DNA from 2 places in the Streptomyces sp. NPDC031474 genome. Region 1 is predicted to be linked to the other one. Evidence: riboswitches for the same ligand, from Rfam matches in the RefSeq annotation. Region 1 holds a riboswitch; the other holds the start of a gene.
The links. A riboswitch is a leader RNA that binds a small molecule or an ion and turns the genes downstream of it on or off. The one in region 1 is predicted to bind glycine.
Positions count from the first base shown of each region.

Region 2: another riboswitch for glycine. It lies ahead of gcvP (aminomethyl-transferring glycine dehydrogenase); the one in region 1 lies ahead of gcvT (glycine cleavage system aminomethyltransferase GcvT).

Region 1 is NZ_JBVIJX010000011.1:115,219-120,542, reverse strand. It holds gene ACZ5SK_RS24040 (enhanced serine sensitivity protein SseB) at 1-366, opposite strand, end outside; gene ACZ5SK_RS24035 (AAA family ATPase) at 445-1,128, opposite strand; glycine riboswitch at 1,306-1,406, shown strand; glycine riboswitch at 1,407-1,535, shown strand; gene gcvT (glycine cleavage system aminomethyltransferase GcvT) at 1,584-2,744, shown strand; gene gcvH (glycine cleavage system protein GcvH) at 2,856-3,233, shown strand; gene glyA (serine hydroxymethyltransferase) at 3,248-4,510, shown strand; gene ACZ5SK_RS24015 (L-serine ammonia-lyase) at 4,606-5,324, shown strand, end outside.
Region 2 is NZ_JBVIJX010000019.1:219,208-224,531, reverse strand. It holds gene ACZ5SK_RS35995 (MerR family transcriptional regulator) at 154-837, shown strand; gene ACZ5SK_RS35990 (DNA polymerase IV) at 907-2,319, shown strand; gene ACZ5SK_RS35985 (nucleotidyltransferase domain-containing protein) at 2,376-2,837, shown strand; gene ACZ5SK_RS35980 (PRC-barrel domain-containing protein) at 2,843-3,214, opposite strand; glycine riboswitch at 3,327-3,422, shown strand; gene gcvP (aminomethyl-transferring glycine dehydrogenase) at 3,605-5,324, shown strand, end outside.

The sequences.
Region 1 (5,324 bases):
CACCATGATGCCGACCTGCGGGGGCAGCCCGCGGGCGAACTCCACGGCGGGCGCGATCGTGAACGACATGTGCGAGCCGACGACCTGGCGGAACTGCTCCTCGGAGCTGAAGACCGGCACGTACACCTGGCCGTCGAGCTCCAGGGTGGGCAGGTCGAGGGGGCCGCTGTGCGGGCCGCCGCCGCTGGGGAGCGGCACCCAGACGAAGCTGCGGCCGAGCACCTCCACGATGCGGCCGCCGGCTCCCGGCACGCCGAGGGAGACGGAGAGCACCTCCTCCAGCTCGTTGCCGGGCCATCCGCCGTGCGAATGGGGGTGCGCCTGCGCCGGGAAGTCCGTGGGGAAGTCCGCCGGGGGGAAGTCCATCTGCCTACCGCCTGCTAAGAACCGCTCACTCTGCTGTGGCTGAAAGGCTAGCGGGTACCGGGCGTTCCGCCCGAGCCCTCAGCCCGTGAATCCGATCCGGCGCAGCGTGTCGGCCGCGTCGCGGTCGAGCAGGACCGCCGAGCCGCAGCCCTCGGGCAGCCGGCCCTTCTCCACCGAGCGCAGCAGCCGGGCGGCGGCGTGCCGGTGGCGCAGGAACGCGTACCGCGAGACGCCTCGGCCGCGCTCGCGCTGGCCCTCCAGGGCCGTGTCCGCGCCGACGTCGAGCAGGAGCAGGTGGAGGGTGCCGCCGCGGCGGCGGGCCTCGCGGGCCAGCCAGTCACGCACCCAGGCCTGCGTGCCGCAGTCGTGCACGACGACGCCCTTGCCGCCGCGCAGCGCCCGGCGCAGTCCGGCGTAGTGGGCGAGGCGGACGAGGGGGCGGTAGAGGGCGTAGGGCAGGAGGCGGGGCGCGCGGGCGTCCCAGCGGTCGCGGGTGTCCTGGGAGTCGATGCGGACGCCGCTCACGGCCCGCTTCATGAGCGTGGACTTGCCGCTGCCTGGCAGTCCGGTGACCACGACCAGGTCCCGGGGGCCGAAGAGCAGGCCGTGCGGGCTGCGGCCGGCCCGCTCGCGCAGGTCGCGGACGACGGGCTCGGGCTGTGGGCCGCACGCGTTGCGCGCCTGGGCGCCGGGCTGCGCGGGCAGCGCGATCCCCGAGATGGTCGCGAATGCCGTGGTCCTCGCCGTGGTCGCCTCGTTCACCGTGATCGTCCTCCCCTGGGGTCAGGTAGTCCTCATCCCCGCCAAGCGTAAAGAGAAGGTAATGCGCGGCGCCTCGCGATTTCGTGCGCGTACCGACACAGGCCGGTTACAGATGCGGCCTGCCGCGAACGGGGCGGGCCGTGCAATGATGGCCGCGCCAACTGCATACCGGCCGTTCGAATCCGCGCGGGAGAGTCCTCAGCAGCAGTTTCGCTGGGGCGCCGAAGGAGCAAGTCCCTCCCTTGAATCTCTCAGGTCCCCGTTACCGCGCGGGCGAGGCACATCTGAAAAGCGGGCCGCCCCTTGTCTCGACGAGGTCGGCCCCACCCAAGGTGCAAGCCATGTCCGACCCGTCGTAACGGGCCGTCATGGCGAACCTCTCAGGTTCCGATGACAGATGGGGAGGAGTGGGGAGGAACCACCTCGCCCGTCATGCCTTGGGAGACGACCGTCCGATGAGCAGTACCGAAGAACTCCGTCACACCGCGCTCGATGCGCTGCATCGTTCGCTCGGTGCGACCATGACCGACTTCGCCGGCTGGGACATGCCCCTGCGCTACGGCTCCGAGCGCGACGAGCACAACGCCGTCCGCACGAAGGCCGGGCTGTTCGACCTCTCCCACATGGGCGAGATCACCGTCACCGGTCCGCAGGCGGGCGCCCTGCTGAACTTCGCGCTCGTCGGCGACCTCGCGGCCGTGGGCGTGGGCCGCGCCCGCTACACCATGATCTGCGGCGCGGACGGCGGCATCCTCGACGACCTGATCGTGTACCGGCTCGCCGACGCGGAGTTCATGGTCGTCGCCAACGCCTCCAACGCGCAGGTCGTGTTGGACGCCCTGGTGGAGCGTTCCGCCGGCTTCGACGCCGAGGTCCGTGACGACCGGGACGCCTACGCCCTGATCGCCGTCCAGGGACCGGAGTCCCCCGGCATCCTGGCCTCGCTCTCCCCCAGAGGCTCGACTTCGCTCGATCCGGGAGGTGCCCCCATCGCCGACCTCGACGGCCTGAAGTACTACGCCGGTCTGCCCGGCACCGTCGCCGGCGTCCCCGCGCTCATCGCGCGCACCGGCTACACCGGCGAGGACGGCTTCGAGCTGTTCGTGAAGCCGGAGCACGCCGTCGAGCTGTGGCAGGCGCTGACCAAGGCCGGCGAGGGCGTCGGGCTGGTCCCGTGCGGCCTGTCCTGCCGGGACACGCTGCGCCTGGAGGCGGGCATGCCGCTGTACGGGCACGAGCTGAGCACCGCCCTCACCCCGTTCGACGCCGGGCTGGGCCGGGTGGTCAAGTTCGGCAAGGAGGGCGACTTCGTGGGGCGCGAGGCGCTCGCCGCGGCGGCCTCGCGGGCGCAGGAACAGCCCCCGCGCGTCCTCGTCGGCCTGGTCGCCGAGGGCCGTCGCGTCCCGCGCGCCGGGTACGCGGTCGTCGCGGGCGGCGCCGTGATCGGCGAGGTCACCTCCGGCGCCCCCTCCCCCACCCTCGGCAGGCCCATCGCGATGGCGTACGTCGACGCGGCCCACGCGGCGCCGGGGACCCCGGGCGTCGGCGTGGACATCCGGGGCGCCCACGAGCCGTACGAGGTCGTGGCGCTGCCCTTCTACAAGCGCCACAAGTAGAGACTGAGACCAGTCCGGGCGCGTGACGCTGCACACATTCCCGCTGCTCACGCACGGTTCCAGCAGTCCCCCCTTCATCAGCACCCACCCGCGTACAGGAGAATTCAGGCCATGAGCAACCCCCAGCAGCTGCGCTACAGCAAGGAGCACGAGTGGCTGTCGGGCGCCGAGAACGGCGTCTCGACGGTCGGCATCACGGAGCACGCGGCCAACGCGCTCGGCGACGTGGTGTTCGTCCAGCTCCCGGAGGTCGGTGCCACGGTGACCGCGGGCGAGTCCTGCGGTGAGCTGGAGTCGACCAAGTCGGTCAGCGAGTTGTACTCGCCGGTCGACGGTGAGGTCGTCGAGGTCAACCAGGATGTCGCCGACGACCCGTCGCTGGTGAACTCCGCCCCCTTCGAGGGCGGGTGGCTGTTCAAGGTACGCGTCGCGGGCGAGCAGCAGGAGCTGCTGTCCGCCGACGAGTACACCGCCTTCACCACCGGCTGAGGAGTCGTAGACGCATGTCCGTCCTGAACACGCCCCTGCACGAGCTCGACCCGGAGATCGCCGCCGCCGTCGACGCCGAGCTGGGCCGCCAGCAGTCCACCCTCGAGATGATCGCCTCGGAGAACTTCGCTCCGCTCGCGGTCATGGAGGCGCAGGGCTCGGTCCTGACCAACAAGTACGCCGAGGGCTATCCGGGCCGGCGCTACTACGGCGGCTGCGAGCACGTCGACGTCGCCGAGCAGATCGCCATCGACCGGATCAAGGACCTGTTCGGCGCCGAGTACGCCAACGTCCAGCCGCACTCGGGCGCCTCCGCCAACCAGGCCGCCCTGTTCGCCCTCGCCCAGCCCGGTGACACCATCCTCGGCCTGGACCTCGCCCACGGCGGCCACCTCACCCACGGGATGCGGCTCAACTTCTCCGGCAAGCAGTTCAACGTGGTCGCGTACCACGTGGACGACGCCGGTCTGGTCGACATGGCCGAGGTCGAGCGTCTCGCCAAGGAGCACCGGCCGAAGGTGATCATCGCCGGGTGGTCGGCGTACCCGCGGCAGCTGGACTTCGCGGAGTTCCGCCGGATCGCCGACGAGGTCGAGGCGTATCTGTGGGTCGACATGGCGCACTTCGCGGGCCTGGTCGCGGCCGGGCTGCACCCCAACCCGGTGGAGTTCGCGGACGTCGTCACGTCCACCACGCACAAGACGCTGGGCGGCCCGCGCGGCGGGATCATCCTGGCGAAGCAGGCGTTCGCCAAGAAGCTGAACTCGTCCGTGTTCCCGGGCTTCCAGGGCGGTCCGCTGGAGCATGTGATCGCGGCGAAGGCGGTCTCCTTCAAGGTGGCGGCCTCGGAGGAGTTCAAGGAGCGTCAGCGCCGTACGGTCGAGGGCGCGCGGATCCTCGCCGAGCGGCTGACGGCGCCGGACGCCCGCGAGGCCGGCGTGAACGTCCTGTCCGGCGGCACCGATGTGCACCTGATCCTGGTCGACCTGCGCGAGTCCGAGCTGGACGGGCAGCAGGCCGAGGACCGTCTCCACGAGGTCGGCATCACCGTCAACCGCAACGCCGTCCCGAACGACCCGCGGCCTCCGATGGTGACGTCGGGGCTGCGGATCGGCACCCCGGCCCTCGCCACCCGCGGCTTCACCGCCGAGGACTTCGCGGAGGTCGCGGACGTCATCGCGCAGGCGCTCAAGCCGTCCTACGACGCGCGGGCGCTCAAGGCCCGAGTGGTCGCCCTGGCCGAAAAGCACCCTCTGTACCCCGTTCTGAACAAGTAGTTCCTGTTTGCCCGGCAGCCCCGCACACTCGTAGACGGGTGGGCGGGGCACCCGGCGAAAACCTTCTGCACCACCCCTTGCATTGAGGAGTCCCCGTGGCCATCTCGGTCTTCGACCTGTTCTCGATCGGCATCGGCCCGTCCAGCTCCCACACGGTCGGCCCGATGCGCGCGGCCCGCATGTTCGCGCGGCGGCTGCGCAACGAGTCCCTGCTGGACGCCGTCGCGTCGGTCCGCGGCGAGCTGTACGGCTCGCTCGGCGCGACCGGCCACGGCCACGGCACCCCGAAGGCGGTCCTGCTCGGCCTGGAGGGCTCCTCGCCGCGCACGGTGGACGTCGAGGGGGCGGACGACAGGGTGGAGCAGATCAAGGAGTCCGGCCGGCTGCGCCTGCTGGGCTCGCACGAGATCCCGTTCTCCTTCGACGACGACCTGGTCCTGCACCGCCGCAAGGCCCTGCCGTACCACGCGAACGGCATGACGCTGTGGGCGTACGACGCCTCGGGCGCGGAACTGCTCACCAAGACGTACTACTCGGTCGGCGGCGGGTTCGTCGTGGACGAGGAGGCGGTCGGGCAGGACCGCATCAAACTCGACGACACGGTTTTGAAGTATCCCTTCCGTACCGGCGACGAGCTGCTGCGCCTGGCGAAGGAAACCGGCCTGTCGATCTCGTCGCTCATGCTGGAGAACGAGCGCGCCTGGCGCACCGAGGACGAGATCCGGACCGGGCTGCTGGAGATCTGGCGCGTGATGCAGGGCTGCGTGTCCCGGGGCATGTCCCGCGAGGGCATCCTGCCGGGCGGCCTGCGCGT
Region 2 (5,324 bases), on a different contig from region 1:
GTTCTCGGCGCATTCGGCTAGCCTTTCCCCGCGGTGGGGTGCGGGAAACCACTCCTAGGGTGATTATCACTCGGCGTGCCGAGTGTGGCGATCGTTGACGCACCCCTGGTGACTGCCTACCGTCGAGAAGGCAGGTCAAGGACGGAGGTCGGCGTGAGAAGCAGCGGCGACGGTACGGCTGGGGGTGCCCCCGGACTCGGTGTCGGGGGGAGCGGTCCGTACCCTCCCCCAAGCTCTCAGCTGCGCTCGGGCAGGGGGTATCCCCCTCACGGCAGCGCGGCCGATCACGCCCCTCATCGACCGGCGGCCGTGCCGAGCAGCGGAGGGGCGACATCCATGGCGTCCGAGCAGATCGGCTATCGCGGCCCGACGGCTTGTGCGGCCGCGGGCATCACCTATCGGCAACTGGACTACTGGGCCCGCACCGGGCTCGTCGAGCCGAGTGTGCGGCCCGCTCACGGGTCGGGTACGCAGCGGCTGTACAGCTTCCGGGACGTCGTCGTCCTGAAGATCGTCAAGCGTTTCCTCGACACCGGGGTGTCGCTGCAGAACATCCGCACCGCCGTCCAGCATCTGCGGGAGCGCGGGTTCAGCGACCTGGAGCGCATGACGCTGATGAGCGACGGCGCCACGGTCTACGAATGCACCTCTCCGGACGAGGTGCACGCGCTGCTCCAGGGCGGTCAGGGGATCTTCGGGATCGCCGTGGGCGTGGTGTGGCGGGACGTCGAGAGCGCGCTGTCGCAGTTGCACGGGGAGCGGGTCGACACCGGTGAGACGCTCGTCGGGCACAACCCGGCGGACGAGCTGGCGCGTAGGCGCAACCGGGCGGTCTGAGGCCCCTCGCGCGATGTGAGGGGCGGCTGTACGACCTCATTGTCAGTGGTGTGGTGCAGCATCGGACATGTGAGAAACGCGCCCACGATCCTGCATCTCGACATGGATGCCTTCTTCGCGCAGGCGGAGCAGGCGTCCAAGCCGAGTCTGCGTGGGAAAGCGGTGGTCGTGGGCGGTCTGGGGCCCCGCGGAGTGGTCGCGACCGCGTCGTACGAGGCGCGGGTCTTCGGGGTCCACTCGGCGATGCCCATGGCCCAGGCGCGCAGGCTGGCTCCGAACGCGGCCTATCTCGTTCCGCGCTTCGCGTTCTACCGGTCGATCAGCGAGCAGGTCATGGAGCTGCTCGGGGCGCTGTCGCCGCTGGTGGAGCCGTTGAGTCTGGACGAGGCCTTCGTGGACCTGGAGGCCGGGGAAGCGGCCTGGGACAGCGAGTCGGCGCGGCTGGCGGGCATCAGGCTGCGCGCGGACATCCGGGCGGTCACCGGGCTCACGGGTTCGGTGGGTCTGGCCTCCTGCAAGATGCTCGCGAAGATCGCCTCGGAGCAGGCGAAACCCGACGGTCTCGTGCTGATCGAGCCGGGCACCGAGCGGGCGCTGCTCGGGCCCATGTCGGTGCGGACCCTGCCGGGGGTCGGCCCGGCGACCGGCGACCATCTGAGGCGGGCCGGGATCACCACGGTCGACGAGATCGCCGAGGCCGGTGAGGACGAGTTGGTTCGGCTTCTGGGCAAGGCCCATGGGCATGCCCTGCACGCCATGGCGCTGGCGCATGACGACCGGCCCGTGGTGGCCGAGCGGGAGACCAAGTCGGTGTCGGTCGAGGACACGTACGACGTGGACATCCACGATCGGGTCCGGGTCGAGCTGGAGGTGCAGCGGCTGGCGGACCGGTGTGTGCGGCGGCTGCGGGGGGCGGGTCTGTCGGGGCGGACCATCGTGCTGAAGGTGCGGCGGTACGACTTCTCCACGCTCACCCGGTCCGAGACCCTGCGCGGTCCCACGGACGACCCGGCGGTGATCCGGGAGGCGGCGGCCCGCTTGCTGGACTCCGTGGACACGACGGGTGGGGTGCGGCTGCTCGGCGTGGGCGTCAGCGGGCTGGCGGACTTCACGCAGGAGGACCTGTTCGCGCAGGCGGCGGAGGAGCGCGCGGCAGGGCCCGAGGAGGAACTCGCGGACGAGCCCGTCGGCGAGGAGCCGGTGCCGGTCGAGCACCAGTGGCGGCCGGGACACGACGTGCGGCATGCCGAGCTCGGCCACGGGTGGGTGCAGGGCAGTGGGCTGGGCCGGGTCACGGTGCGGTTCGAGACGCCCGAGTCGGAGCCGGGACGGGTGCGGACGTTCCGGACCGACGACCCGGAGCTGGAGCCGGCGGATCCGCTGCCGCTGGTGCGGCGAATACCTGAGGAGGACGGCCGGACTGGGAACTCCCGGCGAGACGGATCAGTTACACAGAGTGAAGCCGCTCACGGTGTGGGGTGAGTCGGAGAGGCGGCGGCGTCCTGCGAGGTGGCGCCGGTAGGGGAGGGGAGAGCTGGATGAAACTGCACGGAGGCCGGGTCGTGGACGCGGGTGGGGTGTCGCCGGAGCGTGAGGCGGAGATGCGGCAGGTGGTGGATCGCGTCACCCGCTGGGCCGCGAACCGGAGCGACGTGGTCGGGCTGCTCCTCGTCGGGTCATGTGCGCGTGGCGCCGCGCGACCCGATTCCGACGTCGATCTCGTGGTGTTGTCGACGGCCACTGACCAGTACGCCGCCGACGACGCCTGGGCGCGGGAACTGTCTCTGGGAGAGCTGGTCCGCGTGCAGGAATGGGGGCCCATCACCGAATGGCGGTATGTCACCGGTTCCGGTCTGGAAGTGGAGGTGGGCGTCGGTTCTCCCGACTGGGCGCGGGCCGATCCGGTCGACGACGGGACGCGGAGAGTCGTCACGGACGGCGCCCGGCCGCTGTACGACCCTGCCGGGATCCTTCGGGAGCTGATACAGGCCTGTGTCTGAGGGGCTCAGCTCTCGTCCGTGCCCGCGAGCCGGCCGAAGTCGTGGTCGGGGAGCGGAGGCGGGGCGGCCACGTCGAGGCCGTAGTGGTGGTAGAGCTGGAGTTCCTGTTCCGGAGAGAGGTGGCGGCCCACGCCGAAGTCCGGGGCGTCCTTGATCAGAGCCCGGTCGAAGGGAATGTGCAGAGTGCCCTCGACCAGCTCGCTGGGCTCCAGAGGGACGAAGGCGTCGCGGGAGAACAGACCAGTGCGTATGGCCGCCCACTCCGGGACGCCGGTGGCGTCGTCGAGGTAGACCTCGTCGACGGTGCCGATCTTGGTGCCGTTGCGGTCGAACGCCTTGCGGCCGATCAGGTTGCGCGGATCGATGTCGGTCTGCACGGGCCCTCCACTTGGTCGCAACTCATCCGTAAGCACTACAAAAGAGCACTTTGGGACGGGCGGCCACTCGAGAGGGTGGCGTTGACCTCGCTGGTAGTCTGACAACGGCTGCTGACCCCGTGCGGGAGAGTCCTCCGGACACCATCGGAGGCGCCGAAGGAGCAAATCCTCCCCGGAATCTCTCAGGCTCACGTACCGCACGGACGAGGTCACTCTGGAAAGCAGGGCGGGTGCCGACGGCGTCGACGGCGTCCGCTCTCACCGACGGTGAAAGCCGGCTGTCCTCGGGCGGCCGGTGAAGCTCTCAGGTTGAGATGACAGAGGGGGAGGCCGTCCGGGTACCCGCGCCGTGGTGACCCTCGAAGGTCGTCAGACCAGGAGGCCTCAGAAATGACCGCCGATCGCATTCCGCTCTCCGAACTCGAACAGGGAATCCCCTTCGAGCAGCGCCACATCGGGCCCGACCTCGAGGCGCGGGCCAAGATGCTCGCGCAGGTCGGCTACGGCTCGCTCGACGAGCTCACCGCCGTCGCCGTACCGGATGTGATCAAGAACGCCGACACGCTGGACCTGCCGGGCGCGCGCACCGAGGCCGAGGTGCTGGCGGAACTGCGTTCGCTGGCCGACCGCAACCAGGTTCTCGACTCGATGATCGGGCTCGGGTACTACGGGACGTTCACGCCGCCCGTGATCCTGCGCAACGTCATGGAGAATCCGGCCTGGTACACGGCCTACACGCCGTATCAGCCGGAGATCTCGCAGGGTCGGCTCGAGGCGCTGCTGAACTTCCAGACCATGGTCGCCGACCTGACCGGTCTGCCCACCTCCGGCGCGTCGCTGCTCGACGAGGCCACGGCCGCCGCCGAGGCCATGGCGCTGTCCCGGCGGATGGGGAAGAACAAGAAGGGCCTCTTCCTCGTCGACGCGGACGTGCTGCCGCAGACCATCGCTGTGATCGAGACCCGTGCCGAGCCGACCGGCGTGGAGGTCGTCGTCGCGGATCTGAGCGACGGCATCCCGGCGGAGCTCGCCGGGCGCGAGATCAACGGCGTGCTCGTGCAGTACCCCGGAGCCTCCGGCGCCGTGCGCGACCTCAAGGCGATCGTCGACGAGGCGCACGGGCTCGGCGCGCTCGTCACGGTGGCCGCGGATCTGCTCGCGCTGACGCTGCTGAAGTCGCCCGGTGAGCTGGGGGCGGACATCGCGGTCGGCACGACGCAGCGGTTCGGGGTGCCCATGGGCTTCGGCGGGCCGCACGCCGGCTACATGGCCGTCCATGAGAAGTTCGCGCGCAGCCTGCCCGGGCGGCTCGTGGGGGTGTCCGTCGACGCGGACGGGCACCAGGCCTACCGGCTCGCGCTGCAGACGCGTGAGCAGCACATCCGGCGTGAGAAGGCCACGAGCAACATCTGCACGGCGCAGGTGCTGCTGGCGGTGATGGCGGGCATGTACGCCGTCTATCACGGGCCGGAGGGGCTGCGGGCGATCGCCCTGCGCACCCACCGGTACGCGGCGATCCTCGCCGCCGGGCTCGCGGCCGGAGGTGTGGAGGTCGTGCACGGGTCGTACTTCGACACGCTGACCGTGCGGGTGCCGGCGAAGGCCGCCGAGGTCGTCGCCGCCGCGCGGGAGCACGGGGTCAACCTGCACCTCGTCGACGCCGACCAGGTGTCGATCGCCTGCGACGAGACGACCGGGCGGGCGCAGGTGGCCGCGGTCTGGGCCGCCTTCGGCGTGGACGGCGACATCGAGTCGCTCGACACGGCCACCGCCGACGCCCTGTCCGCCGGGCAGCTGCGGTCCGACGCGATCCTGACGCACCCCGTCTTCCACCGGCACCGCTCCGAGACCGCGATGCTGCGCTATCTGCGCAGGCTCGCCGACCGGGACTACGCGCTGGACCGGGGCATGATCCCGCTGGGCTCCTGCACCATGAAGCTCAACGCGACCACCGAGATGGAGCCGGTCACCTGGCCCGAGTTCGGGCAGCTGCACCCCTTCGCGCCGGCCGAGCAGGCGGAGGGCTACCTCACGCTCATCCGGGAGCTGGAGGAGCGGCTCGCCGAGGTCACCGGGTACGACAAGGTGTCCCTGCAGCCGAACGCCGGGT